2 regions of the Roseateles sp. GW821-FHT09B06 genome follow, and region 1 is predicted to be linked to the other one. Evidence: predicted binding sites of a transcription regulator. Region 1 holds the regulator's gene; the other holds the start of a gene.

Region 1 (14,709 bases):
ACTGGCAGCGCCCCGACGAGACCGCCAAGGTGATGACGCCCGACGGCTTCTTCCGCACCGGCGACATCGGCACGGTGGACGAGCGCGGCTTCTTCCGCATCGTCGACCGCAAGAAGGACATGATCCTGGTGAGCGGCTTCAACGTCTATCCGAACGAGGTCGAGGACGTGATCACCCAGCTGGACGGGGTGCTGGAATGCGCGGCCGTCGGCGTGCCCGACACCAAGGCCGGCGAGGTGGTCAAGGTGGTGATCGTCAAGAGGAACCCGGCGCTGACCGAGGCCGATGTGCGCGCCTTCTGCGAGACCAATCTGACCGGCTACAAGCGTCCCAGGATCATCGAGTTCCGCGCCGACCTGCCCAAGACCCCGGTCGGCAAGATACTGCGGCGTGAACTACGCGACAAAAACTGAGACTCCCGGCGCGCGTCCCGGCCGCTGAAGGACTAGGCTTGCGTCAAGCCATGCGGAGGAGACAAATGCATGCTGGATCAGAGCTATAGCAAGACCGACGCGGGCCGCGCCGAGATCAAGGCGCGCGCGCTGCCGCTGTCGCGCAGCGCCCGCAATCTGCTGCTGGTGCTGGACGCGACCAAGCCGGCGCGGCAATGGTTGAGCCTGGTGCAGGGCGTGACCGAGCCCGACCTGGCCTTCCTGCTGCAGCAGGGGCTGATCGCTTCGCGCGGCGCCGATGTCGACCTGAACGTGGGCGTGGCGGCGCCCGCCGCCGCCGCGGAACTGCCCCCGCTCGACTACCAGCAGCTCTATGCCCTGCTCAGCGGCCAGGCCTCCAAGCAGCTGGGCCTGATGAAGGGCTACAAGTTCGTGCTGGAGATCGAGCAATGCCGCGACCTGGCCGAGCTGCAGAGGCTGGCGCTGTCGCTGGTCGAGCGGGTGCAGCAGGGCAAGGGCGACGATGCGGCCCGGCTGCTGCGCCAGGCGCTCGGGCTGCGGACCTGAGGGCCGGGCTCACAGATAGCTGGTGAGCGCCGGCGCCTGGTGCCAGTTGTCGTTGAGCCCGTCGGCATAGCCGATCGGAATGGCGGCCAGCGTCGCCGGCGCCACGTCGTCCAGGCAGGCCAGATTGATGCTGATGTAGTCGCCGCCCAGGATGTCGAGATGGCCGCGCACGAACGGCCGCACGCCGCAATGCCGGCAGAACAGGTGGTGGCCGCTGCAGGAGCCGAACTGGTAGTCGTTCAGCTGCTCCTCGCCGGCCAGCACGCGCAGCTGTTCGGGCCGGCCCAGCTGGTTCCAGGTGCGGGTCTTGCTGCAGATCGAGCAGTTGCAGCGGCCGCTGGCCCGGCTCAGATCGAGATCGGCCTCGAAGCGTACCTGGCCGCAATGGCAGCTGCCGCGATAGGTCTTCATGTTCATGCGCTGTCCTTCCTGTGGGTCTTGTGCGGGGAGGCGTGATTCTTAGGCCCTGCTGCTGCCAGCTTGTGTCAGCATTGCGGCCCTGAGAAGTTGAATCATCACGACCATGCCCCCGCGTTTCTATGTCGATCAGCCGCTCGCCCAGGCCGGCGAGTTCAGCCTGCCGCCCGCCGCGGCCCGTCATGTCCAGGTGCTGCGCCTGCAGCCCGGCAGCCCGGTGCTGCTGTTCGACGGCACGGGCGACGACTGGCAGGCCGAGGTGCTGGCCATGGGGCGCAGCGAGGTGCGCGTGCGGCTGCAGTCGCGCCAGCCGGTGCGGCGCGAGCTGGCGCAGGCGGTCACGCTGGCCCTCGCGATGCCGGCGAACGACCGCATGGACGGCCTGGTCGAGAAGGCCACCGAGCTGGGGGTGGCCCGCATCCAGCCGCTGATGAGCGAGCGCTCGGTGCTGCGCCTGAATGCCGAGCGGGCCGACAAGAAGGTCGCGCACTGGCAGGGCGTGGCCATCGCGGCCTGCGAGCAGAGCGGGCGCGCCGTCGTGCCGCGGATCGCGCCGGTGCGCACGCTGGCGGCCTGGCTGCAGGACCTGGCCCCGCTCGATGCGCCCCGGCAGCGCCGCTGGCTGCTGAGCCCGAGCGCGGCCCAGCCCCTGGGTGCGCAGACGGCGGCCGACGAGACCCTGGTGCTCAGCGGTCCCGAGGGCGGGCTCGGTCCGGCCGAGGAAGAGGCCGCACGCGCCTGCGGGTTCCTGGCCATGAACCTGGGGCCGCGCATCCTGCGCGCCGACACGGCGCCGCTGGCGGTGCTCGGGTGGCTGGCGCTGTCGGCGGTTCGCTAGGCACCTAGTCGGTGCTCGGCTTGTCCTTGCGGGCCGAGCCGGCCACCAGGTCGAAGCGGAACATGCGGCACTCGATCGGCCCGTTCCACATCGGGATGCGGCGCGATTCCTTGAGCCGCATCTTGCTGGGCAGCTTCATGTCCGGGCACAGCAGCCAGGCGGTCCAGCCGGCCGGATTCTGCGTGTAGGCGCGCTTCCAATGCGCGGCCAGGCGGGGGAAGAAGTCGTCGTCGGCGTCGCGTTGCTCGGAGCCGGAGGCGTCGCGATAGGCCGCGGCCTTGCCGCGCACCTCGATGCGCTCGCCATAGGGCGGGTTCATCATCACGGTGCCGGGCATGCCATCGGCCAGTTGCGGCGCCGGCCGCTCGAGCGCGTCGCCGCCGTTGAACTGGATGTACTGGGCCACGCCGGCGCGCTCGGCATTGCGGCGCGCGAAGTCGACCATGCGGAAGGCCACGTCGCTGCAGTAGATCGGCACGGCCGGCGCATGCTCGCGCGCCTTGGCCGCGGCCTTGATCTGCTGCCAGCGTGCGCGCAGCGGCTGGAAGGGCAGCTGGCGCTCGAAGGCGAAGCGGCGCTGCATGCCGGCGGCCATGCCGCAGGCGATCTGCGCGGCCTCCACCGCGATGGTGCCGGAGCCGCAGCAGGGATCGTGCAGCGCGCCGCCGCTCTCGGGCGTGCCCTTCCAGCCGGCCGCCGCCAGCATCGCGGCCGCCAGGGTCTCCTTCAGCGGCGCGTCGCCCTTGTCCTCGCGCCAGCCGCGCTTGAACAGGGGCTCGCCCGAGCTGTCGACATAGATCGTCGCGTACTCGGGGCCCACATGCATGACCACCGGCAGGTCCGGATAGCGGGTGTCGACGCTGGGGCGTTCGCCGGTGGCGTCGCGCAGCACATCGCAGATCGCGTCCTTGACGCGCAAGGTCGTGAAGTTGAGGCTTTGCAGCGGCGAACGCTGCGCGGTGACGTCGACGCGTATCGTGTTGGCGGGGGTGATCCAGCGCGTCCAGTCGATCTTGCGCGCCAGCGCGTAGATGTCGTCCTCGTGGCGGTAGGGACCGTCGATCAGCTCGATCAGCACGCGCTGGGCCAGGCGGCTCTCCAGATTGAGCTTCATCACCCCGTCGGCATCGCTCTTGACCGCAACGCCACCGCGCAGCGCCTCGACATGGGTCTTGGGCAGGATGGCCCGCACCTCCTCCTCCAGCCAGGGCTCGACGCCGCTGGGGCAGGACAGGAACAGGTGCAGGGTTTCGTTCTGGGACATGGCTGGGGCGCGAGGGTTCAGGCCCGTATTGTCCCAGGTCGGCCGGGCTACATGGTTTTGCGCAAGTTTGCCGGCGCGATCTTGAGCGCCTCGCGGTACTTGGCCACGGTGCGGCGTGCCACCTGGATGCCCTGCTCCTCCAGCATGTTCGACAGCGCGCTGTCCGACAGCGGTTTGGCCGCGTCCTCGGCGGCGACGAACTGCTTGATCAGCGCGCGCACCGCGGTGCTGGAGGCGTTGCCGCCGGCCTCGGTCGACAGGCCGGAGCCGAAGAAATACTTCAGCTCGAAGGTGCCGAAGCGCGTCGCCATGTACTTGGCATTGGTCACGCGCGAGATGGTGGATTCGTGCAGGCCCAGCTCGTCGGCGATCTCGCGCAGCACCAGCGGCTTCATCGCCAGCTCGCCATGCGTGAAGAAGCCCTTCTGGCGCTCGACGATGGCCTGCGAGACGCGCAGGATGGTGTCGAAACGCTGCTGGATGTTCTTGATGAACCAGCGCGCCTCCTGCAGCTGGCCGCCCAGCGGCGTGTTGCTGACGCCGCCGCGCGTGGCGCGCAGGGCCTGGGCGTAGAGCTCGTTGATGCGCAGCTTCGGGGCCACCTCGGGATTGAGCATGACGCGGAACTCGCGCCCCACCTTCTGCACGATCACGTCCGGCACCACCACCTGGGCCTGGCCATGCGCGAAAGGGCGGCCGGGTTTGGGCTCCAGGCCGGTGATCAGGGCCTGGGCCTCGCGCAGCAGGGTCTCGTCGGCGCCGGTCAGGCTCATCAGGCGTTTCAGGTCGCGCTTGGCCAGCAGTTCCAGGTGCTGCTTGCAGATCAGGATGGCCACCGCCTGGGCCTCGCTGCGCGGCCGGGCGCGCAGCTGCAGCAGCAGGCATTCGGGCAGGTCGCGTGCGCCCACGCCGGCCGGCTCCAGGCTCTGCAGCCATTTCAGCGCGCAGCGCAGCCGGTCCAGCAGTTCCTCGCGCGTCTCGGGATCGGCCTCGGGGCCCGTCAGGGCTTCGGCCAGTTCCTCGAGGCTGTCTTCCAGATAGCCATCCTCGTTGAGCGACTCGATCAACACCCGCAGCGCCGCCCGGTCTTCGGGGCTCAGCATCATGCCGGCCAGCTGCAGATTCAGATGCTCCTGCAGGCTCAGCCCCGGGGATTCCTGCTCCGGGCGCTCGCCGTCCTCGTCGCCACCGCTGCCGGAGGCATTGCCGGGCAGTTCGCGGATGCCGTCGAAATCGTCGCGCTCGGTGCCGTTCTCCCAGTCCTCGCGCTCGGTGGTGCCGAAGTCCTCGGCACGTATCTCGTCCTGCGGCGCGTCGGCGTCGGGCGTGCTGCTGCTGCCGGCGCCGTCTTCGGCGCTGCTGCTCTGGCGTGGCTCCGGCATCTCGGGCGGCGGAGCGTCGGCGAACTCCTCGTCGGTCTCCAGCAGCGGGTTCTGCGCCAGCATCTGCTCGACCTCCTGGTTCAGCTCCAGGGTCGAGAGCTGCAGCAGCCGGATCGACTGCTGCAGCTGAGGGGTCAGGGCCAGGTGCTGGCTGAGGCGAACCTGCAGGGAGGGTTTCATCGGCTAGGCCGGGCGCAGGGCCGTCCCGAGGCCGGCCTGCGCCCCCGCGGGGGGCAGTGAACGGAGTGAGCGTGGGGGCTTCATCGGCTACATCCTGAAATGTTCGCCCAGATAGACCTTGCGCACGTCGGCGTTCTCGACGATCTCGTGCGGCGTGCCCTCGGCCAGCACGGCGCCCTCGCTGATGATGTAGGCGCGGTCGCAGATGCCCAGGGTCTCGCGGACGTTGTGATCGGTGATCAGCACGCCGATGCCGCGGCTCTTCAGGAAGCGGATGATGCGCTGGATCTCCAGCACCGCGATCGGGTCGACGCCGGCGAAGGGCTCGTCCAGCAGGATGAAGCGCGGCTGGGTGGCCAGCGCGCGCGCGATCTCGACGCGCCGGCGCTCGCCACCGGACAGCGCCGGCGCCGGGCTGTCGCGCAGCTTCTCGATCGAGAGCTCGCCCAGCAGGCTGTCCAGCGCCTGCCTGATCTGCGCCTTGTCCCAGGCGCGGCCCTGCGCGTCGCGCTGCAACTCCAGCACGGCGCGGATGTTCTCCTCCACCGTCAGCTTGCGGAAGATCGAGGCCTCCTGGGGCAGGTAGGACAGGCCCAGGCGCGAGCGCTGGTGGATCGGCAGGCGCTGCACCGACTGGCCGTCGATGCGGATCTCGCCGGCGTCCGCCCGCACCAGGCCGACGATCATGTAGAAGCTGGTGGTCTTGCCGGCGCCGTTGGGCCCCAGCAGGCCCACCACCTCGCCGCTGTGCACGTCGAGGTGGACGTTCTTGACCACCTTGCGCACGCCATAGCTCTTCTGCAGGCCCTCGGCCTCCAGGCGGCTGACGGGAGCCGTCTGCGGGGCGGCGGCGCTCATGAGGGCTTGCGCGGCAGCAGGGTGATGCTGGGCTGCAAGGTCAGGCCCGGCGCCGAGGCGGCCGGCTCGGGGGCCGAAGCCGCCCGCGGCATCAGCACCACGCGCCCGCGGCCCGCCGGATGCGGCGAGCTCTGGCCGCCCTCGATGCTGAAGACCTCGGAGCGGTTGTCGTAATTGATCACCGCGCCGGTCACCTCGTCGGCCACCGAGGTGCCGCGCACGCGGCGCATCACGGCATTGCCGATGAAGCGCATGGTGTCGGAACGGGTGTCGTACTCGACCTGGTCGGCCGAGCCCTCGATGAACTCGCCGGACACGTCGCGCGCCTGGCGGAAGGTCACCTGCTTGGCCGCGGTGCCGCTGGCGTAGGCCTGGTAGTAGCCATCGCTGGTCTCGCGCACGTCCATGTGCTCGGCGCGCATCACCATGCTGCCCTTGCTGAGCACCACGTTGCCGCCCAGCTCGGTGCGTTGCTTGACCAGGTCCAGCCCGCCGCGGTCGTAGTCGACGATGACGGGTTTGTCCCGGTCGGCCTTGGCCGCCAGGGACCAGGGGGCCCAGCCCGCAGCCAGCAGGGCCAGGGCGGTCAGGGTCAAGCGAAAGGGGAGGGGCTTGATGGTCATTGCGGCACAGTTCTTGCAGACCATTCTAGCCCCGGATTCGGGCGAAGGCGCGTCAAGCCTTGCCGCTGCGCAGGCGTTCGATCAGGAAGTTGCTGGTCTCCAACGCCCGCAAACCCGACTGGATCTCGTTCATCGCCACACCGCCGGTGGCCATCGAGGGCGAGGTCCAGAAGCGGCCGCCGATGCCCAGGGCCGGCACGCCGTCGATCCGGTAGGCCTCGCTGAGCTTCTCGGCCTGCTGGCACTTGGTCTGCACGCCGAAGGAGTTGTAGGCCTCGGTGAATTTCGTGGCGTCCACGCCCAGCGGGGTCAGGAACTCGGTCATGGACTTGACGCTGTCCAGGCCCTTGTTCTCACGGTGGAGGGCGCTGAACACGCGGGCGCGCAGCTCCTTTTCCTTGCCCAGGGCCTCCAGCGCGTAGAACAGGCGCTGGTGCAGCTTCACATTGGCACGGAAGGCCACATGCACATGGCGGAAGCTGACATCGGCCGGCAACTGCTTGATCCAGGCCTCCATGGCCGGCTCGAAGGTATAGCAATGGGGGCAGCCGTACCAGAAGAACTCCACCACCTCGATCTTGCCGGGTGTGGTGGGCAGGGGCTGGGAGAGGCGCTGGTAATGCTTGCCTTCCTGCGGGCCGCCCTGGGCGAGGCCGAGGCCCGGCAGGGCCAAGCCGCCGACCACACCGGCGAGAGCGGAGGAAAAATCGCGACGCTTCATCTGAAATCCTTTGACGACGGGAACTCGACCGGGCGCATCCTAAGCGTTGGCGCTCAACGCTGCACGCGTACGAGATTGGCTTCCATGCCCACGGCCTCGACCCGGCGCTGCAGCGCCTCGGCCTCGTCGCGGCTGTCCAGCGGCCCCAGGCGGACCCGGTAGACCTGGCGGCCGGACTGCTCGCGCTCGAACACCTTGGCGCTGAAGCCCTGCATGCCCAGCTTGGCGCGCTGGGCCTCGGCGTCCTCGGTGCGGGTGAAGGCGCCGGCCTGGACGAAGTAGACATAGGGGTCGCCGGCCGGTGCGCCGGCAGTGGCCGGCGCTGCCGGCTTGGTCGCTGGGGCCGAGGCGGCCGGCTTGGCCGCCATGGGCTGCGCCGCGGGCGCCGGCGTGGCCGCCGGGGCCTCCGCCGGCGTCACGGGGGCGGGGCTGCCCACCATGCCGCTGGCCGCCTTGGCGCCGGGACGGCTGCCCAGGCTGGCGTTGGGGTCCCAGTTGCGGTTGCGCGCGGCTTCCTCGGCGTCCTGTTCGGCGGTGCGCTGCGGCACCTTGTTGACGAAGGGAATCGGCACCTTGGTGATGTAGAGCGCCACCCCGAGGGCGATGCCCAGGCCCAGCAGCAGGCCGACGATCAAACCGAGGACGAAGCCGCCACGCTGGCTGGCCCGGACCTTAGACATGCACTCTCCTCAAAGTCGCTCAATCGGTGGTGGTTTCGGCGGCGGCCGCGTCGCGCGACATGGCCTCCGGCGCGCTGACGCCCAGCACGGCCAGTGCATTGCGCAGCACCTGGCGGGTGGCCGCCAGCAGCGCGATGCGCGAGCGGGTCAGCTCCGGCGCCTGGTCCAGCACGCGCTCGGCCGCATAGTAGCTGTGGAAGGCGCCGGCCAGATCGCGCAGATAGAAGGCCAGGTCGTGCGGCGCCAGGCCGTCGGCGGCCCCGGTCAGCACGCGCGGGTAGTCGGCCAGCTTCAGCATCAGCGCGGCCTCGGTCGGGGCGGTGAGCCGGCTCAGGTCGGCGCCGGCGAGCTGCGCTTCATCACCGCCGGCCGTCACCCAGTTGCGGATGATCGAGCAGATGCGCGCGTGCGCATACTGGACGTAGAAGACCGGGTTCTCGTCGTTCTGCTTCAGCGCCAGGTCGACGTCGAAGGTGAACTCGGTGTCGGCCTTGCGGCTGAGCAGGAAGAAGCGTACCGCGTCGCGGCTGGTCCAGTCGATCAGGTCGCGGGCGGTGACGTAGCTGCCGGCGCGCTTGGAGAGCTTGACCTCCTGGCCGCCCTTCATCACCAGCACCATCTTGTGCAGCACATAGTCCGGGAAGCCTTGCGGGATGCCGACATTGGCCGCCTGCAGGCCGGCGCGCACCCGGGCAATCGTGCCGTGGTGGTCGGTGCCCTGGATGTTCACGCACTTGGTGTAGCCGCGCTGGAACTTGTTGATGTGATAGGCGACGTCGGGCAGGAAGTAGGTGTAGCTGCCGTCGGACTTGCGCATCACGCGGTCCTTGTCGTCGCCGTAGTCGGTGCTGCGCAGCCACAGCGCGCCGCCTTCCTCGAAGGTCTTGCCGGAGGCCTCCAGCCTGGCGACGGTGGCTTCGACCGCGCCGCTGCCGTAGAGGCTGGATTCGAGGAAGTAGTTGTCGAACTTGAGGCCGAAGGCCTGCAGGTCCAGATCCTGCTCGTGGCGCAGATAGGCGACGGCGAACTGGCGGATGCTGTCGATGTCCTCGATGTCGCCGGAGGCGGTGAACTCGCGGTCATCGGCCTTGACGGTCTTCCTGGCCAGGAAATCGTCGGCGATGTCCTGGATGTAGTCGCCGTTGTAGGCCGATTCGGGCCAGCCGGCGGCGCCGGGCTTCAGGCCCTTCAGGCGCGCCTGGGTCGAGGTGGCCAAGGTGGCGATCTGCACGCCGGCGTCGTTGTAGTAGAACTCGCGGGTGACGTCCCAGCCCTGGGTGGCGAACAGGCTGCAGATGGCATCGCCCAGCGCCGCCTGGCGGGCATGGCCCAGATGCAGCGGGCCGGTCGGGTTGGCCGAGACGAATTCGACCATCACATGCTGGCCGTTGGACACCTGCGCGCCGAAGCCGCTGCCGCCGCGCAGCACCTCGGCGACGACGGCCTGCTTGGCGGCGGGCTTCAGGCGGATGTTGATGAAACCGGGGCCGGCAATCTCCAGCGCCTCGACCCAGGTCTGGAAGGCGGGGCGGCGCTGCAGCGCCTCGATCAGCGCCTGGGCCAGCTCGCGCGGGTTCTTCTTCAGCGGGCGCGCCAGCTGCATGGCGGCCGTGCAGGCGAAGTCGCCATGGCTGGCCTGCTTGGGCGACTCGAAAGCGGGCGCCAACTCGGCGCCGGGGCTCAGTTCTTGGATGGCCTCGCCCAGGGCGGCGAGCAAATCCTGCTTGGCTTGAATCATGAGGCGGATTCTAAGAGCCTGTTACTGCGCCCCCGCGACGCGCGCATATGATGGCCGCCATGGTCATGGACTCCAGCTCGCCCACCACCATCCCGCCCGCCGGCGCCGACCTGCCGGCCTATATCGGCAAGTACCGCGTGCTGCGCCGTCTGGGCGAGGGCGCCACCAGCGATGTGTTCCTGGGCCTGGACGAGTTCCAGGGCGTCGAGGTGGCGATCAAGCGGGTGCGCGCCTGGTTGCAGACCAGCCGCAGCGGCCCCGAGGGGCAGTTCGGCACCCGCTTCTTCGCCGCCGAGGCGGCCTTGACCGGGCGGCTTTCGCACCCGAACGTGGTGCAGATCCTGGATGCGGTGCCCGATCCGGAGACCCCCTATCTGGTGATGGAGTACGTGCCGGGCGTCACCTTGAAGAGCTTCTGCCGCAGCGACCGGCTGCTGCCGCTGGATCAGATCGTCGAGCTGGGCTTCAAGTGCGCGATGGCCCTGTCCTATGTGTTTCGCCAGGGCCTGATCCACCGCGACGTCAAGCCGGCCAATCTGCTGGCGGTGCTGGACAGCCAGGGCCAGGTGACCGACGTCAAGGTCAGCGACTTCGGCAGCGCGCTGAACCTGCGCTCGGACGAGACCCAGGTGCACCGGGTCGGCTCGCTGGCCTATATGCCGCCCGAGCAGATCGAGGGCGGCGACGTCGACGGCCGGGCCGACATCTATTCGCTGGGCGCGGTGCTCTACCACCTGGTGGCCGGCCGCGCGCCTTTCGACGCGCCCAGCCAGATGGCCCTGATGCACCAGATCTACCACCAGGCCCCGGCCTCGTTGGTGGGCCAGCGCAGCGGCGTGACGCCGGAGCTGGACGCGGTGGTGCTGAAGGCGCTGGCCAAGCATCCGGGCGAGCGCTATGCCGACTGGGAGGCTTTCGGCCGCGCGCTCTCGGAACTGGTGTCGCGGCAGCTGGTGCCGCTGGCGCGGCTCTACGAGGTCAAGGACTCCGAGCGTTTCAATCTTTTACGCGACCTGGAGTTCTTCGCCGACTTCGGCGATGTGGAACTGTGGGAGGTGGTGCATCGCGCGCGCTGGCGGCGCTACCCGCTCGACTACGCGCTCTACAAGAAGGGCCAGGAGGGCAGCAGCTTCCACATCATCGCCCAGGGCGAGGTGCAGGTGTTCCGCGATGGCGAGTTGGTGGCCACCCTCGGCAAGGGCACCTCGGTCGGCGAGATGGCCTATCTGGCACCCAATCCCGACCTGCGCCGCCACAGCACCGACATCAAGGTCAGCGAGATCTGCACCACGATCTCCTTCACGCCCGAGTCGCTGGGGGGCTTGAGCCCCGAATGCCAGCATCGCTTCGACCGCGCCTTCATCCAGGTGCTGGTGCGGCGCCTGCATGCGGCGCATGAGGCGCTGGCGCATCCCCGTCGCATCCTGTAGACATCCGGTGGCTCGCCGCAGCACGGCGGTAAACCGAGCTTGAGCGGGCCGCGTTGCTGTGTTGGAATCGACGCGGCATCCGCCGACCCCAACCATGCTCTAACAATCAGGAAGGAGCCCTCACCATGAAGCACCTCATCGCCCTGCTGGCCCTGGCCTTCGCCGCCGTCGGCGCGGCCCATGCCGACGACAAGAAGCCGACCGAGCAACAGAGCAAGATGACCAGCTGCAACAAGGATGCCGGCGAGAAGAAGGGCGACGAGCGCAAGGCCTTCATGAAGGAATGCCTGTCCGCCAAGCCCGCCGCCACGGCCGCGGCCACCGGCACGCCGCAGCAGGAGAAGATGAAGACCTGCAATGCCGACGCCAAGGGCAAGACCGGCGACGAGCGCAAGGCCTTCATGAAGGAATGCCTGAGCAAGAAAGCCTGAACCCTTCGGGCTTCATGCAGCAACAGCCCCTCGCGAGGGGCTGTTGTCATTTCAGCGCGTGCCGATGCCGCGGGCCAGCATCACCGCGGCGATCGGGATCAGCATCAGCAGATGGGCCTGCAGCATGATGCGAGCGCGCGTGCTCTTCACCTCGGCCTCGGCCGGCAGGGCGCCGCTGGCATCCAGGGCCTTGACCCAGCGGCGAAAGCGCAGCGTCGGCTGGATCGACAGCAGGCCGATCACGATGAACAGGCCCAGCTTGGCATGCAGCAAGGGCTGACCCCAGTACCAGGCGCCGCCCTTGAAGCCCCAGAAGGCGCGCGCCAGACCGGTGGCCAGCACGGCCATGGCCGTGGCGCCGTAGATCGCATCCAGCCGCGCCAGCCGCCGCACCACCGCGGCATTCATCCATTCCATGCGGCACAGCGCCGCCTGGCTGCTGAGGAAGACCACCAGGCTGAGAATGGCCAGGATGTGCAGGCCGGCGAGCAGGGTTTCGAGCTGGGTCATGGCGTGGGCGTGGTGTTGTCGCTGCGGTTCCAGTAGGCGGGATTGCCGTAGTTCTGCTTGAGGAAGTCTATCCACAGGCGCACCCGCAGCGGCAGGTGCTTGCGCTGCGGCACGACGGCGTAGATGCCGTTGGGCGGCGCGGCGAAATCCTCCAGCACCGCCTGCAGCCGGCCGGCCCGGAGGTCGCCCTCGACCTCCCACAGGCTGCGCCAGGCGAGGCCCAGGCCCGCCAGGCACCAGTCGTGCAGCACCTGACCGTCGCTGCAGTCGAGGCGACCGCTGGGGCGCCAGTGCACCAGTTCGCCGTCGACCATGAAGGCCCAGCCGCGGGTCTGGCTGGCCTCGGAAGACAGGCCCAGGGCCTGGTGGCGTGCCAGTTCCGCCGGGTGCTTGGGCGGGCCGGCACGCTTCAGATAGCTCGGTGCGCCGACGCACAGGCGCCGGTTGTCGGCCAGGCGCATGCTGACCAGGCTGGAATCGACCAGGTCGCCGACCCGTACCGCGCAGTCGATGCCCTCGTTGACGATGTCCACCACGCGGTCGCTGAGATTCAGCGAGACACTCAGCTCCTGGTGCCTGGCCAGGAACTCCGGCAGCAGCGGCGCCACATGGCGGCGCCCGAAGCCGGCCGGCGCGGTGATGCGCAGATGGCCGCTGGCCTTCAGCCCGCCGGCGCTGACGCTGGCCTCGGCATCGGCGAACTCGACCAGCAGGCGCTGGCAATCCTCCAGGAAGGCGCTGCCCTCGTGGGTCAGGGTGATGCGCCGGGTGGTGCGCACCAAGAGCTTGACGCCCAGGCGTTCCTCCAGCGCGTCGATGCGCCGGCCCATCACCGCCGGCGCCACGCCCTCGGTCTGGGCCGCGGCGGTCAGGCTGCCCTTGGCGGCCACCAGCACAAAGGATTCGATCTGCTTGAGTCGGTCCATGGCGCGGGATTGTGCGCGTGCGGCCGGCGGATTGATGCGTGCATGACGCTGATTTGTGCAAATACATCAGGGATTCAATGCTTTTGACGGCATGAATCAAGGGCTTGCTCTCGCATAAATTTCAGTCAACTGGCCCTTTTCTTATTTACTGCCCGGAGTTCTCCATGTCCGCACGCACCGCCTGCCACCGTCTGCAAGTCGACACGCCCTTGTACCGCTTCATCGAGGACCGGGTGCTGCCCGGCACCGGCGTGGACAGCGCCGCCTTCTGGGCCGGTTTCGACGCCATTGCCCATGAGCTGGGGCCGAAGAACGCCGCGCTGCTGGCCGAGCGTGACCGGCTGCAGGCCGAGCTGGATGGCTGGCACCGCGCCCACCCGGGGCCGATCTCCGACATGCCGGCCTACCGGGCCTTCTTGGAAAAGATCGGCTACCTGGTGCCGGTCCCCGCCGAGGTGCGGGCCACGACCGCCCATGTGGATGCGGAGCTGGCCGTGCAGGCGGGCCCGCAGCTGGTAGTGCCGATCCTGAACGCCCGCTATGCGCTGAACGCGGCGAACGCGCGCTGGGGCTCGCTGTACGACGCGCTCTATGGCACCGATGCGATTCCCGAGGCCGACGGCGCCGAACGCGCAGGAGCCTACAACCCGGTGCGCGGCGCCAGGGTGATCGCTTTCGCCCGTCAGGTGCTGGACCAGGCCGCGCCGCTGGCCGGCGGCGCCTCGCACAAGGACGCGACCGGCTACAAGGTCGAGGACGGCCGCCTGGTGGTGAGCCTGGGTGGCGCGATCAGCACCGGGCTGGTCGATCCGGCCCAGTTCGCCGGCTATCAGGGCGAGGCCGCGACGCCGAGTTCGGTGCTGCTGGTGCACAACGGCCTGCACCTGGACATTCGGATCGACCGCGGCACGGCCATCGGCGGCAGCGATGCCGCCGGCATCAGCGACGTCGTGCTGGAGGCCGCGCTGTCCACCATCCTGGACCTGGAAGATTCGATCGCCGCGGTGGATGCCGAGGACAAGCTGCTGGCCTACAGCAACTGGCTGGGCATCCAGCAGGGCACCTTGACCGAGGAGGTGGCGAAGGGCAGCAAGACCTTCACGCGCCGTCTGAACCCGGACCGCGAGTACCAGACCCCGCAGGGCGGCGCGCTGAAGCTGCACGGCCGCTCGCTGATGTTCGTGCGCAATGTCGGCCATCTGATGACGAACCCGGCCATCCTGCTCGACGGCGGGGCCGAGATCCCCGAAGGCATCATGGATGCGGTGATCACGACGACGATCGCGCTGCATGACCTGAAGAGGAAGGGGAACTCGCGCGCCGGCTCGATCTACATCGTCAAGCCCAAGATGCATGGCCCGGCCGAGGTGGCCTTCGCCGCCGAGCTGTTCGGCCGCGTCGAGCAGTTGTTGGGCTTGGCCGAAAGCACGGTCAAGCTGGGCATCATGGACGAGGAGCGCCGCACCAGCGTCAACCTGAAGGCCTGCATCGCCGCCGCCGCCAGCCGCGTGGCCTTCATCAACACCGGCTTCCTGGACCGCACCGGCGATGAGATGCACACCGCGATGCTGGCCGGTCCGATGCTGCGCAAGGGCGACATGAAGACGAGCGCCTGGATACAGGCCTACGAGCGCAGCAATGTGCTGGTAGGCCTGTCCTGCGGCCTGCGCGGCCGCGCCCAGATCGGCAAGGGCATGTGGGCGATGCCGGACCTGATGGCCGCGATGCTGGAGCAGAAGATCGCGCACCCCA
Region 2 (14,709 bases), on a different contig from region 1:
GGTGCGTGTGGTGCCAGACCCGAAGAAGGTGCTGCCCGAGTTCCTGGTGCTGATGATGAATTCCCCCGCATTTCTGGCGGAGGCGCGCAGCAAGGCCGCCAAAGCGATCAATCAGGCCAACATCAATGCCACGGTCATGCGCAACATGACGGTGCCTGTGCCGCCTCTGCCCGAGCAGAAACGCCTAGTCGCCAAAGTGCGCAAGCTGGAGCAGCAGATCGCCGAGGCACAGGCGGTGATTGCCGCCGCACCGGACCGCAAGCAGGTCATTCTGAAGAAGTACCTGTAGGTCGCCATGACCGATCCGCGCCCTGCCTCACTGAGGCCGCCGCCCGGCAACGCGGAGTGGCGGTTCGAGCTGAAGGCGCATCCACGGCGCATAGCAGCGAAGCCCTGATGCTGTTCCCGCGCCCATGACAAAGGCCTCCCGCGGGAAGCCTTGTGCGTGGTCAGACCTCCTCCTGGCGCAGGGCCGAGCGTTAGGCCTTCACATGCTGCGCCGGTACTGCCCGCCCACCTCGAACAGGGCGCTGGTGATCTGGCCCAGCGAGCAGACGCGCACCGCGTCCATCAGCACCTCGAAGACGTTGCGGTTCTCGATCACGGCCTGCTGCAGGCGCTTGAGCATGGCCGGGCTTTCGGCCGCGTGGCGCTGGTGGAAATCGGCCAGGCGCGTCAGCTGGCTCTGCTTCTCGTCCTCGGTGGAGCGGGCCAGCTCGATGTGTTCCGGCACCGGGTCGCCATGCGGATTGCGGAAGGTGTTGACGCCGATGATCGGGTACTCGCCGGTGTGCTTGAGCATCTCGTAATGCATGCTCTCCTCCTGGATGCGGCCGCGCTGGTAGCCGGTCTCCATCGCGCCCAGCACGCCGCCGCGGTCGGCGATCGCGGAGAACTCTGCCAGCACCGCCTCCTCGACCAGTTCGGTCAGCTCCTCGATGATGAAGGCGCCCTGCGAGGGGTTCTCGTTCTTGGCCAGGCCCCACTCGCGGTTGATGATCAGCTGGATCGCCATCGCGCGGCGCACGCTTTCCTCGGTGGGCGTCGTGATCGCCTCGTCGTAGGCATTGGTGTGCAGCGAGTTGCAGTTGTCGTAGATCGCGATCAGCGCCTGCAGGGTGGTGCGGATGTCGTTGAAGGCGATCTCCTGCGCGTGCAGCGAGCGGCCCGAGGTCTGGATGTGGTACTTGAGCTTTTGCGAGCGCTCGTTGGCGCCGTACTTGTCGCGCATTGCCACGGCCCAGATGCGGCGCGCCACGCGGCCCAGCACCGTGTACTCGGGGTCCATGCCGTTGCTGAAGAAGAAGCTCAGGTTCGGCGCGAAGTCGTCGATATGCATGCCGCGCGCCAGATAGGCTTCGACGAAGGTGAAGCCGTTGGAGAGCGTCAGCGCCAGCTGCGAGATCGGGTTCGCGCCGGCCTCGGCGATGTGATAGCCGCTGATCGAGACCGAGTAGAAGTTGCGCACATTGTGGTGCACGAAGTATTCGGCGATGTCGCCCATCACCTTCAGCGAGAACTCGGTCGAGAAGATGCAGGTGTTCTGGCCCTGGTCCTCCTTCAGGATGTCGGCCTGCACGGTGCCGCGCACATTCGCCAGCACCCAGTCCCTGATCTTGGCGGCCTCGTCCTGCGTCGGCTCGCGGCCGTTGTCGTCCCTGAACTTCGCCAGGTTCTGATCGATCGCGGTGTTCATGAACATCGCCAGGATCGAGGGCGCGGGGCCGTTGATCGTCATCGACACGCTGGTGCTGGGGTTGCACAGGTCGAAGCCGTCGTACAGCACCTTCATGTCGTCCAAGGTCGCGATGCTGACGCCGGAGTTGCCCACCTTGCCGTAGATGTCCGGTCGCGGATCGGGGTCGGCGCCGTAGAGCGTCACCGAGTCGAAGGCGGTCGAGAGGCGCTTGGCCGGCAGGCCCTCGCTGACCAGCTTGAAGCGGCGATTGGTGCGGAAGGCATCGCCCTCGCCGGCGAACATGCGCGTCGGGTCCTCGCCCTCGCGCTTGAAGGCGAACACGCCGGCCGTGTAGGGGAACGAACCCGGCACGTTCTCCAGCAGCAGCCACTTCAAGAGTTCGCCATGGCATTCGTAGGCGGGCAGCACCACCTTGCGGATCTTGGTGCCCGACAGGCTGGTGGAGACCAGCGCGGTGCGGATCTCCTTGTCGCGGATCTTCACGACATACTCGTCGCCGGCATAGGCCTTCTGCATGTCCGGCCATTGCGCGATCAGCTTGGCGGCCACCTTGTCCTGCGCCGATTCGCGCTGCTGGGCCAGCTCGCCCAGGGCGGCGACGGCGCCGTTCTTCTCGGGGTTGGCGGCCTTGAGCATCGCGATCGAGGCACGCAGCTGCTGGGCCTCGCGGGCGATGCGGGCCTGCTCGCGGGCCTGGCGCTTGTAGCCGCGCACCGTGTCGCCGATCTCGGCCAGGTAGCGGCTGCGCGCGGCCGGCACGATCGGGGTCTGGTGGGTGCTGTGGCGGGTGTCGGCCAGCGGCAGGCGGCCTTCCTCGCCGAAGTTCAGGCCCAGCTCGGCCAGGCGCGGCTTCAGCGCCTGATACAGCGCGGTGACGCCGTCGTCGTTGAAGCGGCTGGCCATGGTGCCGAACACCGGCATCTGCTCGGGGCGCTTCGTGAACGCCTCCCTGTTGCGCTGCACCTGCTTGGCCACGTCGCGCAAGGCGTCCAGCGCGCCCTTGCGGTCGAACTTGTTGATCGCGACGAACTCGGCGAAGTCCAGCATGTCGATCTTCTCGAGCTGGCTGGCGGCGCCGAACTCCGGCGTCATCACATACATCGGCACGTCCACATGCGGCACGATGGCGGCGTCACCCTGGCCGATGCCCGAGGTCTCGACGATCACCAGATCGAAACCCGCGACCTTGGCCGCGGCGATCACATCGGGCAGGGCCTGCGAGATCTCGCTGCCGAAGTCGCGGGTTGCGAGGCTGCGCATGAAGACGCGCGGGCCTTGGTTCCAGGGGCCGATCGCGTTCATGCGGATGCGGTCGCCCAGCAGCGCGCCGCCGCTCTTGCGGCGCGAGGGGTCGATCGAGATGACGGCCACGCGCAGGGCATCGCCCTGGTCCAGGCGCAGGCGGCGGATCAGCTCGTCGGTGAGGCTCGATTTGCCCGCGCCGCCGGTGCCGGTGATGCCCAGCACCGGGGTCTGGATGTCCTTCGCGGCGGCCTGCAGCTCGGCGACCAGCGCGGCATCGATGCGCGGTTCCCGCGCACGGCTATCGCCGTCCTTGCCATTCTGGCCTTCGGCCGGAACCTGACGGTTCTCCAGCGCCGTGATCAGCTGGGCCAGTGCGCGCCAGGCGGCCTCGCCATGGCCCTGGATCGCGGCCAGCGAACTCGGCGCCTCGGCCGAGAGGTCGCGGTCGCAGCGCATCACCATCTCGCCGATCATGCCCGCGAGGCCCATGCGCTGGCCGTCCTCGGGGCTGTAGATGCGCACGCCATGCTCGTGCAGGTCGCGGATCTCGGCCGGCACGATCACGCCGCCGCCGCCGCCGAAGACCTGGATGTTCTGGCCGCCGCGCGCGCGCAGCAGTTCCACCATGTACTTGAAGTATTCGACATGGCCGCCCTGGTAGCTGCTGATCGCGATGCCCTGGGCGTCCTCCTGCAGCGCGGCGTTCACCACCTCGTCGACCGAGCGGTTGTGGCCCAGGTGGATCACCTCGGCACCCATGCCCTGCAGGATGCGCCGCATGATGTTGATCGCGGCGTCATGGCCGTCGAACAGGCTGGCGGCGGTCACGAAGCGCACCTTGTGGGTGGGGCGGTACGCGGCCAGGGCCTTGTACTCGGCGGACAGGTCGGTCATGGCTTGTCTCCATCGGCGGCGCGGGGCTCGCCGGCTGTTTGCTGGCTTGTATCAGTTACCTGGCACGGATTCTAGGGGCTGGTTGACGTTTACGTAAACGTCAATTTGCATCGGGATGGCGGCATGAATATTGCATCGCAGCAATGACCAACGGCTCACACTATGTCCCGCTCGCCCGACGCCGCCCCCGCCAATGCCCAAGGCCTGCGCATTCTGCTGATCGACGACGGCGCGCATCGCGTCCAGCTGATCCAGCAGGAACTGTCGCGCCTGGGCTGCGAGGTGGTGGGCGTGATCGATTCGGCGACCCTGATCCACGACTGCGTGCTGCGCCTCAAGCCCGACGTGGTGATCGTCGACAGCGAGTCGCCGACCCGCGACACGATGGAGAACCTGGCGCTGCTGAACAGCCAGATGCCGCGCCCGGTGGTGGTGTTCTCCGAGGACGGCGGCGACTCATCCGTGCGGCGCGCGCTGAAGGCCGGCGTCAGCGCCTATGTGGTGGCCGGCCTGCAGACCCAGCGCCTGGCGCCGGTGCTGCAGGTGGCGATCGCCCGTTTCGAGCAGGACCTGGCGCTGCGCCAGGAACTGGGCCGTGCCCAGGCCCAGCTGAGCGCGCGCAAGACGATCGAGCGCGCCAAGGGCATCCTGATGAGCGAGCAGGGCCTGGACGAGGACGCGGCCTACAAGCGCCTGCGCCGCCTGGCCATGGACCGCGGCGTGCCGCTGGCCGAGGTGGCCGAGCGCGTGATCGAGGCGCAGGACCTGCTGCGCCCTTCCTGAGGCGCGGCCCGGGCGATTGGCACCAAATTGGCGCGGTCGCCGCCAGCAAACAGTGCGAAAACCGACGAGCTCGGGCTGCAGCGGGCTGGCACGCTTTCTGCTGAATGAGGGACGAGGCCCGCAACGGCGTGGGCCTCGCTCTTCAAAGGTTCTAGGACAACGGCGTCCGATCTGCTGCACCCGCGCGCGGGTGGGGTTCGATCGCGGCGCCTTTTTTTTGTGTCTTCCGGAGGTTTTCATGCGTGCTGTGGCAAAGGAGGGGCTCATGAGCGAGGAGCGTCGCAAGCTCTTGGTAGGCGGCGCGGCGGCGGCGGCCGTGGGCGGCCTGAGTCCGCGGGTCTGGGCCGCCGGCTCGGACAAGCCGGAGAAGGAGGAGGTCAGGATCGGCTTCATCCCGCTGACCGACTGCGCCTCGGTCGTGATGGCCTCGGTGCTGGGCTTCGACAGGAAGTACGGCATCAAGATCATCCCCACCAAGGAGGCCTCCTGGGCCGGCGTGCGCGACAAGCTGGTCAATGGCGAGCTGGACATGGCCCATGTGCTCTACGGCCTGATCTACGGCGTGCACCTCGGGGTCGGCGGTCCGAAGAAGGACATGGCCGTGCTGATGACCCTGAACAACAACGGCCAGGCGATCACGCTGTCGAAGAAGCTGGCCGACAAGGGCGCGGTGGACGGCGCCTCGCTGGCCAAGGCGATGGCGGCGGAGAAGCGCGAATACACCTTCGCCCAGACCTTCCCGACCGGCACGCATGCGATGTGGCTGTACTACTGGCTGGCCAGCGTCGGCATCAATCCGATGAAGGACGCCAAGGTCATCACCGTGCCGCCGCCGCAGATGGTGGCGAACATGCGGGTCGGCAATATGGACGGCTACTGCGTCGGCGAGCCCTGGGGCCACCGCGCCATCATGGACGGCATCGGCATCACCGCGGTGACGACCCAGGACATCTGGAAGGACCATCCCGAGAAGGTGCTGGGCAGCACCGGCGAGTTCGTCAAGAAATATCCCAACACCGCGCGCGCCGTGATCATGGCCGTGCTGGAGGCCGGGCGCTGGATCGACGCGGGCCTCGCGAACAAGCTGAAGATGGCCGACACCATCGCCGAGAAGAGCTATGTGAACACCGGCGTCGACGCGATCAACCAGCGCATCCTGGGGCGCTACCAGAACGGCCTGGGCAAGACCTGGGACGACCCCAACCACATGAAGTTCTTCAACGACGGCGCGGTCAGCTACCCCTGGCTGTCCGACGGCATGTGGTTCCTGACCCAGCACAAGCGCTGGGGCCTCTTGAAGGAGCACCCCGACTATCTGGCCGTGGCCAAGCAGGTCAACCAGACCGAGCTCTACAAGGAGGCGGCGAGCCAGCTCAAGGTCAGCGTGCCCAAGGACACCCTGCGCAGTTCCAGGCTGATCGACGGCGTGGTCTGGGACGGCAGGGATCCCGCGAAGTACGCCGATTCTTTCAAAGTGAAGGCTTGAAGAGGAGTTCAGCACCATGGTCAGCGCAGTCTTCCATTCCCCTCGCGAGCACGGCAGCGCGCCGGTCGCCGTCGCCATGCCTGCCGCGATGCCCGCGATGCCCGTCATGGAGCCGGTGACCGAGCCGGCAGCGCCGCCCAAGGTCCGGCGCCGCGTCGACCTCAACGGCTTCTGGATGCGGGTGCTGCCGCCCGTGCTGGGCCTGGCCCTGCTGATCGGCGTCTGGGCCCTGCTGACGCAGAAAGGCGGCGGAGGCTTTCCCACGCCGGCCGCCACCTTCGATGCCGCCGTCAAGCTGTTCGCCGATCCCTTCTACAGCAAGGGGCCGAACGATCAGGGCATCGGCTGGAACATCCTGAACTCGCTGCAGCGCGTGGCCCTGGGCTTCGGGCTGGCCGCGGCGGTGGGCATCCCGCTGGGCTTCGTGATCGGGCGCTTCGAGTTCGTCAGCCGCATGGTCTCGCCGCTGATCAGCCTCTTGAAGCCGGTCTCGCCGCTGGCCTGGCTGCCGATCGGCCTGCTGGTGTTCAAGAGCGCCAACCCGGCCGCGATCTGGACCATCTTCATCTGCTCGATCTGGCCGATGGTGGTGAACACCGCGGTGGGCGTGCAGCGCGTGCCCGAGGACTATCTGAACGTGGCCAAGGTGCTCAAGCTCAGCGAGTGGAAGATCATCAGCAAGATCCTGTTTCCCGCGGTGCTGCCCTATATGCTGACCGGCGTGCGCCTCTCGGTGGGCACGGCCTGGCTGGTGATCGTCGCGGCCGAGATGCTGACCGGCGGCGTCGGCATCGGCTTCTGGGTCTGGGACGAGTGGAACAACCTCAACGTCCAGCACATCATCATCGCGATCTTCGTGATCGGCATCGTCGGCCTGCTGCTCGAGTGGGCGCTGATGAGCATTGCCAAGCATTTTTCGTATGAGGACTGAAGCCATGAGCAGCAACAAGCCATTCATCGAAGTGCAGGGCGCCGAGATGCGGTTCAACACCCGCAAGGGCCAGTTCCATGCGCTGCGCGACATCCATCTTGACGTGCAGCGCGGCGAGTTCGTCACGCTGATCGGCCATTCGGGCTGCGGCAAGAGCACCCTGCTGAACCTGATCGCCGGCCTGCTGCAGCCCAGCAGCGGCGCGCTGATCTGCGATGGCCGCGAGATCCGCGAGCCCGGCCCCGAGCGCGCGGTGGTGTTCCAGAATCACTCGCTGCTGCCCTGGCTGAGCTGCTTCGAGAACGTCTACCTGGGCGTCGAGTCGGTGTTCGGCGGCCGCGAGATGAAGCGCCAACTGGCCGAGCGCACCGATGCGGCGCTGGAACTGGTGGGCATGGGCCATGCGATGCATAAGCGCCCGCACGAGATCTCCGGCGGCATGAAGCAGCGCGTGGGCATCGCGCGCGCGCTGGCCATGGAGCCCAAGGTGCTGCTGATGGACGAGCCCTTCGGCGCGCTGGATGCGCTGACCCGCGCCCATCTGCAGGACGAGCTGCTGAAGATCGTCGCGCGCACCCACAGCACCGTGGTGATGGTCACCCACGACGTGGACGAGGCGGTGCTGCTGTCCGACCGCATCGTGATGATGACCAACGGGCCGGCCGCCACGATCGGCGAGATCTATCCGGTGGCGATCCCGCGCCCGCGCAACCGGGTCGAGCTGGCCGAGGACCCGGTCTATGTGCATGCGCGCAAGGCGGTGATCGACTTCCTCTACAAGCGCCATGCGCATGTGGAGAAGCAGGCGGCCTGAGCCGACGGCGGCTCAGCCAAGTATCAGCTGCAGGCTCTGTTGATACTGGGCGGTCAGCATGTCCAGCCGGCTCAGCAAGACCTCGCTGCTGCGCGCCAGCCCGGCCGCGGCCTCCGGCCCCTGTACATCGCGCAGGCTGCGCAGCAGGCGCAGCCATTCCTCGCGCACCTCGTCCAGCAGCGCGCGGATCGCGGGGCTGGCCAGCGGCGCGGCCTCCAGCTCGGCCAGGCCGCTCTCGAAGCCGCTAAGCAACTGGCTGAGCAGGGCCGGGTCGCGGCCAGGCAGCAGATCAGCCAGCAGGGCCTCCTTGGCCAGGCGCTGGCTCAGCATGCGCTGGCGTCCGCACAGATTTACCAGACGCAGCGGCCTGCCAGCGCCGGCCGCCTCGATGGCATTGGTGAACTGCTCGGACAGCACCAGCAGCGCTTCGGCCGCCGCATCGGCCTGGCCCAGCACCGCGGCCGAGGGCTTGCCCGTCAACAGCGGCCGCAAGGCGGCCCAGGCCTGGTTCAAGCCCGCGATGTCCAGCGCCGCCGGCAGCAGGGCCGGCAGGCGCGCCAGATTGGCATCCACGCGCGCGGCCGATTCGTCCTGCAGCGTCTTGGCGCGCCTGGCCTCCAGGCCGGCGGCGCGCTGGGCCATCAGCTTCACCAGGCGCTGGCTCAGCATGCGCTGCTGGCCGGCCAGGTTGACGGCCTCGGCCAACTGCGCGGCCTGCACCACCGAACGTGCCACCTCGCCCAGGCGCAGCTGCGCATGCATGGCGGTTTCGCGCAGCAGGCGAAAGGCGCTGTCCTCGTCGATCTCGCGGGCGTTCATCAGCAGGCCCTTGGCCCGCTCGGTCCATTTGCGCTCGTCCAGCTGGGCCTGCAGCGCGGCGAGGCGCCGGGCCTGCCGGTCCGCCTGCCATATGGCCCAGCGCAATTGGGCCTGCAGCTCCGGGGCCGCAGGGGCCGACTCCAGCCAGACCTGCAGGCCCAGCGCCAGCCCGCGCTGCTGCTGCGCGGCGCTGGCGCCCGGCGCGATGCAGACGCCCGGCAGTTCGGGCTTCAGGCCATCCAAGGCGTCCAGCCAGGCATCCAGCGCCGCCCCGTCGGGCAGCCACAGCAGCAGCGCGTCGGCGGCCGCTTCCCGTGCATCCTGCACCAAGCTGTGGCGCCCGGCGCGGACCAGAACGGTGCAATCCCAGGCCGGCAGCGGGGTTTCGGAAGGGCCGAGCAGCAGGACGCGCCGGGGTAGATCGGTGGGCTCGGGCATAGCGCGTACAGAGGCGGGACTTGTTTTCCTGGCGGTGCGGCGCAGCATAAAGCAGGAGCCGGGCCGTGCGGCCCGCGCCCGGCTGGCACGTTGCTTGCGAGAAGCAGGGTGTGGCGCAACGACGCGCCGCGATCGGCAGGAGCCCGCGCTCCCGCCACCTCATCTTCACCGCGCTGCGGTGATCCATCCCGTTGTTCTGGCCTCGCCAAGCCCGGTGCTTGACGCGGCCTTTTGTCGTTTGTAGCGCACCGCCATGGCAGTCTTCTCGCAGAGATTCTTGCAGTCGGGTCACAGCCCCACGCTGTTCGCCGCCTTCCTGTACTTCTCCTTCTCCTGCTGCATCTGGGTGCTGAACGGCGCGCTGGCGCCCTTCATCAGCGAGGCCTATGGGCTGACGCCGGCGCAGAAGGGCCTGATGCTGTCGATTCCCATCATGGCCGGCGCGCTGATGCGCTTTCCGCTGGGCCTGCTGTCGCAGTACATCGGCCGCAAGAACGCCACCCTGGTCGAGATGGGCCTGATCGCGGTGGCCATGCTCTACGGCTTCTTCATGGTCAAGAGCTTCGACGACCTGCTGGCCATGGGCGTGCTGCTGGGCATCGCCGGCGCCAGCTTCGGCGTGGCGCTGAGCCTCGGGTCGGGCTGGTATCCGCCGCAGTACAAGGGCCTGGCCATGGGTCTGGTGGGGGCGGGCAATGTCGGCACGGCGGTGTCGGTGCTGGTGGCGCCGCCGCTGGCGCAGGCCTATGGCTGGCAGACGGTCTATGCGCTGGCGGCCGGCGCCATCCTGCTGCCGATGGTGGTGATGATCGTGTTCGCGAAGGAACCGCCCGATGTCGACGCCCATGCCTCGTTGCGCGAGCATGTGGCCTGCCTGTTCGAGAAGGACGGCTGGGCCTTCAGCCTGATCTACGGCGTGACCTTCGGCGGTTTCATCGGCCTGACCACCTTCCTGCCCACCTACTACTACGACCAGTTCGGCGTCTCCAAGGTGCAGGCCGGCCAGCTGACGATGCTCGCTGCCTTCATGGGGGCGGCCGTGCGGGTGATCGGTGGCTGGCTGTCGGACCGCTGGGGCGGCGTCAACACGCTGACCGTGGTGCTGGTGGTGGTGGCCCTGGGCCTGGTACTGGTCGGGCTGGCCGGGAGTTCGCTGGTGCTGACCACGCTGCTGCTGATCGTCTGCTTCGCGGCCCTGGGCGCCGGCAATGGCGCGCTGTTCCAGCTGGTGCCGCTGCGCTGGCCCGCGGCCACCGCGGTGGCCGGTTCGATGATCGGCGAGATCGGTGCCTTGGGCGGCGGCCTGGTGCCCAATCTGATGGGCCTGTCCAAGCAGCATGCCGGCACCTATCTGTGGGGCTTCGTCGCCTTCGCCGTGTTCGCCGTGCTGATGCTGGGCGTGATGCGCGTGATGCAGATCCGCTGGACCCGGACCTGGGCCGAGCGCGGCGGGCGCGCTCGGCCCGTCGGGCCGGACATGGGGCTCCCCCGGACCCCCTCCGGGAGGGGGCTCCAGCATGAATGACAAAGCGGCCTGCGGCCGCCGCCTATTTGGGCAGAAAGAGCAGCCAGTAGATCAGCAGCAGGTTGAGCAGGCCGGACAGCGCCAGGCCCAGCTGCCACAGCACCAGCGGGTTGCGCCGCGCCAGCGGCGTGCTGCCGGGGGCGGGCAGCGGCCGCGAGGCGCCGCGCTCCAGGGCCAGCAGCAGCTCCTCGGCGGTCTCGAAGCGCAGGCCGGCCTCGCGATTGACGGCCTTCAGCAGCAGATGGTCCAGCCAGATCGGCACCTCGGGCCGGGTGCGCGAGGGCGCGGCCGGGTCGCGGCGGAAACGCGCGCGCTGGTAGGGCTCGATCTCGCCGTAGGGCAGGTGGCCGGTGAGCCATTGGTAGAGGGTGACGCCCAGTGCATAGAGGTCGCTGCCGGCATCGGCCGCGAGCTGCTGATGGGGCGGCTCGGCCCATTGCTCGGGGTTGATGTAGCTGGGCGTGCCGGCGTGCAGCTCGCGCAGTGCCTCGGGCTCGCGGCCCGAGAGGGCCACGCCCAGGTCCAGCAGGCGCCACTGGCCGTCGTCGCCGAGGTGCACATTGGCGGGCTTGATGTCGCGATGCACGACGCCGGCGCGGTGCAGGCGGCCCAGGGCTTGGGCCAGGGCCGCGGCGGCCGCCAGGAACTCGGGCAGGGCGGGGCGCTGGTCGAGCAACTGCTCCAGCGTGCGGCCGCCATGCCAGTCGAACAGCAGGTAGAAGGCGCTGGCGCCGACGGGTTCATGCGCGCGCACCAGGCCGCCGGCCTCGGCCAGGCGCTGGCCCAGCCAGCCCTCGTGGGCCAGCATCGCGCGTTCCTGCGGGTCGCCGGCGCGGGCCTCGTGCAAGGTCTTGATCGCCATCAGATGGCCGTCGGCATGGCGGGCCTGGTAGAGCCGATGCACGCCGCTGTCGGCCACCAGCGCGGTGATGGCGAGACCGTCCAGCAACTCGCCCACCCGCAGCTTGGGCGGCACGGGCAGGCGCAGGGACGCCCCCAGCACGTCATCGTACTGGCCCGGAGCCAGCCCGCGCACCTGCAGCAGCAGGGCCGTGGCGTTGTCGGGGCCGCCGGCGTCCAGCGCGGCCTGCACCAGGGCCGCGGCCGCGGCCTGCGGGTCGTCGCCGCCCGCCAGGGCCGCGAGACGCTTCGGCGCCAGCACTCCATGCACGCCGTCGCTGGTCAGCAGCAGGCGGTCGCCGACGCGCAGCTCGCCCTGGGCATAGTCGACGCGCACCACGTCGTCCAGGCCGATGGCGCGGGTCAGGCGCACGAAGTCCCGTTGGTCCAGCGCATGGTCCTGGGTCAGCGCCAGGCAGTCGCCGTCGCGCAGCAGATGGATGCGGCTGTCCCCGACATGGGCCACGGTGTAGCTGTGGCCGCGCAGCACGATGGCGCTCAGCGTGGTCAGCGCCGAGGGCTGCTCGCGGCGCCGGTTGTGGTGGAACAGCCAGGCGTTCTGCGCGGCGATCAGGCGGTCCAGGGCCACCGTGGTGTCCCAGCCCGCGGGCGCGGCGTAGTAGTCCTGCACCACGCTCATCACCGTGGTCTGCGCCGCCATGCGGCCATCGCCGCCCGCCGACACGCCATCGGCCAGCGCGGCGATCCAGCCCTTGGACTGGTCCGCAGCGGCGGGGCGCTGCACCGCGGCGAAATCCTCGTTGCGTTCGCGCGGGCCGCGTGCGCTGGCCAGGCCGATGGCAATGTCGAAACTCATGATGGCGGCGATTCTGCCTTCTTTGCTTTCTCTTCCCGCACGGAGCGTGATGCATGAAAAAGATGAAACTGGTGATGGTGGGCAACGGCATGGCCGGCGTGCGCACGCTGGAAGAGCTGCTGAAGATCGCCCCCGATCTCTACGACATCACGGTGTTCGGGGCCGAGCCGCACCCCAACTACAACCGCATCCTGCTGAGCCCGGTGCTGGCCGGCGAGCAGACGATCGACGAGATCATCCTGAATCCGCTCGACTGGTATGTCGACAACAACATCACCCTGCACCTGGGGACCAAGGTCACGCAGATCGACCGCGTCCGCCGCAAGGTGGTGGCCGAGGACTCGAACGGGCAGATCGTCGAGGCCGACTACGACCGCCTGCTGGTCGCCACCGGCTCCAGCCCCTTCATCCTGCCGGTGCCCGGCAAGGACCTTGAAGGCGTGATCGCCTACCGCGACATCGCCGACACCAACACGATGATCGAGGCGGCGACGAAGTACCGCCACGCGGTCGTGATCGGCGGCGGCCTCTTGGGCCTGGAAGCGGCCAACGGCCTGATGCTGCGCGGCATGCAGGTGACCGTGGTGCATCTCGGCGACTGGCTGATGGAGCGCCAGCTGGACGACCAGGCCGGCGAGCTGCTGCGCAAGTCGCTACAGGGACGCGGCCTGAGGTTCATGCTGGGGGCGCACACCCAGGCGCTGATTCCGGACAAGGACGGAAGGGTGATGGCCGTGCGGTTCAAGGACGGCAGCGAGATCCCGGCCGACCTGGTCGTGATGGCCGCCGGCATCCGCCCCAACACCACGCTGGCCGAAAGCGCCGGCATCCACTGCCAGCGCGGCATCGTGGTCAGCGACACGCTGCAGACCGTCACCGACCCGCGCATCTACGCGGTGGGCGAATGCGCGGCGCACCGCGGCATCGCCTACGGCCTGGTGGCGCCGCTGTTCGAGCAGGGCAAGGTCTGCGCCACCCACCTGGCCCAGTTCGGCATCGGCCGCTATCAGGGCAGCCAGACCAGCACCAAGCTGAAGGTCACCGGCATCGACCTGTTCAGCGCCGGCGACTTCATGGGCGGCGAGGGCACCGAGGAGATCGTGATGAGCGATCCCTTCGCCAGCGGGGGCGGCGTCTACAAGAAGCTGGTGATCAAGGACGACCAACTGGTCGGCGCCTGCCTCTACGGCGACACGGTGGACGGCAGCTGGTACTTCAAGCTGCTGCGCGAGGGCCGCAAGATCGCCGACATCCGCGACAAGCTGATGTTCGGCGAATCGAATATCGGCGATGTCGGCCACCAGGGCCACAACAAGGCCGCCGCGATGGCCGAAACGGATGAGGTCTGCGGCTGCAACGGCGTCAGCAAGGGCAGCATCTGCAAGGCCATCAAGGACAAGGGCCTGTTCACGCTGGAGGAGGTGCGCAAGCACACGAAGGCCAGCGCCAGCTGCGGCTCCTGCACCGGCCTGGTGGAGCAGCTCTTGATGTTCACCGCCGGCGGCGACTACTCGGCCGCACCGAAGAAGAAGGCGATCTGCGGCTGCACCGAGCTGAGCCATCAGGATGTGCGCGACGCGATCTTCAAGGAGCACATCACCAGCCTGGAGCAGCTCTACCGCACGCTGGGCTGGAAGACGCCGAACGGCTGCGCCAGCTGCCGCCCGGCGCTGAACTACTACCTGATCTCCAGCTGGCCCAAGGAGGCGCAGGACGATCCGCAGGCGCGCTTCATCAACGAGCGCAGCCACGCCAATATCCAGAAGGACGGCACTTACTCGGTGATCCCGCGCATGTGGGGCGGGGAGACCACGGCCGACGAGCTGCGGCGCATCGCGGACGCGGTCGACAAATACAAGATCCCGACGGTCAAGGTCACCGGCGGCCAGCGCATCGACCTGCTGGGCGTGAAGAAGGAGGACCTGGTCGATGTCTGGAAGGACATCGGCATGCCCTCGGGCCATGCCTATGCCAAGGCACTGCGCACCGTGAAGACCTGCGTCGGTTCAGAATGGTGCCGCATGGGCACCCAGGACAGCACGCAGATGGGCAAGGACCTGGAGCGCGCGATGTGGCGCATGTATGCGCCGCACAAGGTCAAGTTCGCGGTCAGCGGCTGCCCGCGCAACTGCGCCGAGGCGGGGATCAAGGACGTGGGCATCATCGGCGTCGACTCGGGCTGGGAGATGTACGTCGCCGGCAACGGCGGCATCAAGACCGAGGTGGCGCATTTCTTCACCAAGCTGAAGACCCCGGCCGAGGTGCTGGAGTACACCGGTGCCTTCATGCAGCTCTACCGCAAGGAGGGCTGGTACCTGGAGCGCACCGTGCACTACATCGCGCGCGTGGGCCTGGACC

What was found. Region 1 encodes sigma-54, which starts transcription at its own class of promoters, with help from an activator protein. Its sites were predicted from a motif close to TGGCANGNAANCTGCTTT; they were not measured.
Region 2: AC07OQ_RS18870 (CmpA/NrtA family ABC transporter substrate-binding protein) is a predicted target of sigma-54. The motif match lies at 4,708-4,725, and genes of this name have one in related genera.

Annotation. Positions count from the first base shown of each region.
Region 1 covers NZ_JBWKPM010000040.1:1,471-16,179, forward strand. Annotated here, with positions in the region: gene AC07OQ_RS22755 (long-chain-fatty-acid--CoA ligase) at 1-413, shown strand, start outside; gene AC07OQ_RS22760 (hypothetical protein) at 483-959, shown strand; gene AC07OQ_RS22765 (GFA family protein) at 969-1,376, opposite strand; gene AC07OQ_RS22770 (16S rRNA (uracil(1498)-N(3))-methyltransferase) at 1,483-2,214, shown strand; gene AC07OQ_RS22775 (THUMP domain-containing class I SAM-dependent RNA methyltransferase) at 2,219-3,478, opposite strand; gene AC07OQ_RS22780 (RNA polymerase factor sigma-54) at 3,526-5,040, opposite strand; gene lptB (LPS export ABC transporter ATP-binding protein) at 5,128-5,898, opposite strand; gene lptA (lipopolysaccharide transport periplasmic protein LptA) at 5,895-6,521, opposite strand; gene AC07OQ_RS22795 (thiol:disulfide interchange protein DsbA/DsbL) at 6,574-7,242, opposite strand; gene AC07OQ_RS22800 (SPOR domain-containing protein) at 7,296-7,922, opposite strand; gene argS (arginine--tRNA ligase) at 7,942-9,660, opposite strand; gene AC07OQ_RS22810 (serine/threonine-protein kinase) at 9,720-11,090, shown strand; gene AC07OQ_RS22815 (PsiF family protein) at 11,216-11,521, shown strand; gene AC07OQ_RS22820 (DUF2214 family protein) at 11,573-12,031, opposite strand; gene AC07OQ_RS22825 (LysR family transcriptional regulator) at 12,028-12,957, opposite strand; gene AC07OQ_RS22830 (malate synthase G) at 13,122-14,709, shown strand, end outside.
Region 2 covers NZ_JBWKPM010000025.1:18,323-33,031, forward strand. Annotated here, with positions in the region: gene AC07OQ_RS18855 (N-6 DNA methylase) at 1-289, shown strand, start outside; gene icmF (fused isobutyryl-CoA mutase/GTPase IcmF) at 488-3,838, opposite strand; gene AC07OQ_RS18865 (ANTAR domain-containing response regulator) at 4,001-4,621, shown strand; gene AC07OQ_RS18870 (CmpA/NrtA family ABC transporter substrate-binding protein) at 4,887-6,107, shown strand; gene ntrB (nitrate ABC transporter permease) at 6,124-7,038, shown strand; gene AC07OQ_RS18880 (ABC transporter ATP-binding protein) at 7,043-7,852, shown strand; gene AC07OQ_RS18885 (type IV pili methyl-accepting chemotaxis transducer N-terminal domain-containing protein) at 7,865-9,109, opposite strand; gene AC07OQ_RS18890 (MFS transporter) at 9,363-10,634, shown strand; gene AC07OQ_RS18895 (bifunctional protein-serine/threonine kinase/phosphatase) at 10,657-12,351, opposite strand; gene nirB (nitrite reductase large subunit NirB) at 12,405-14,709, shown strand, end outside.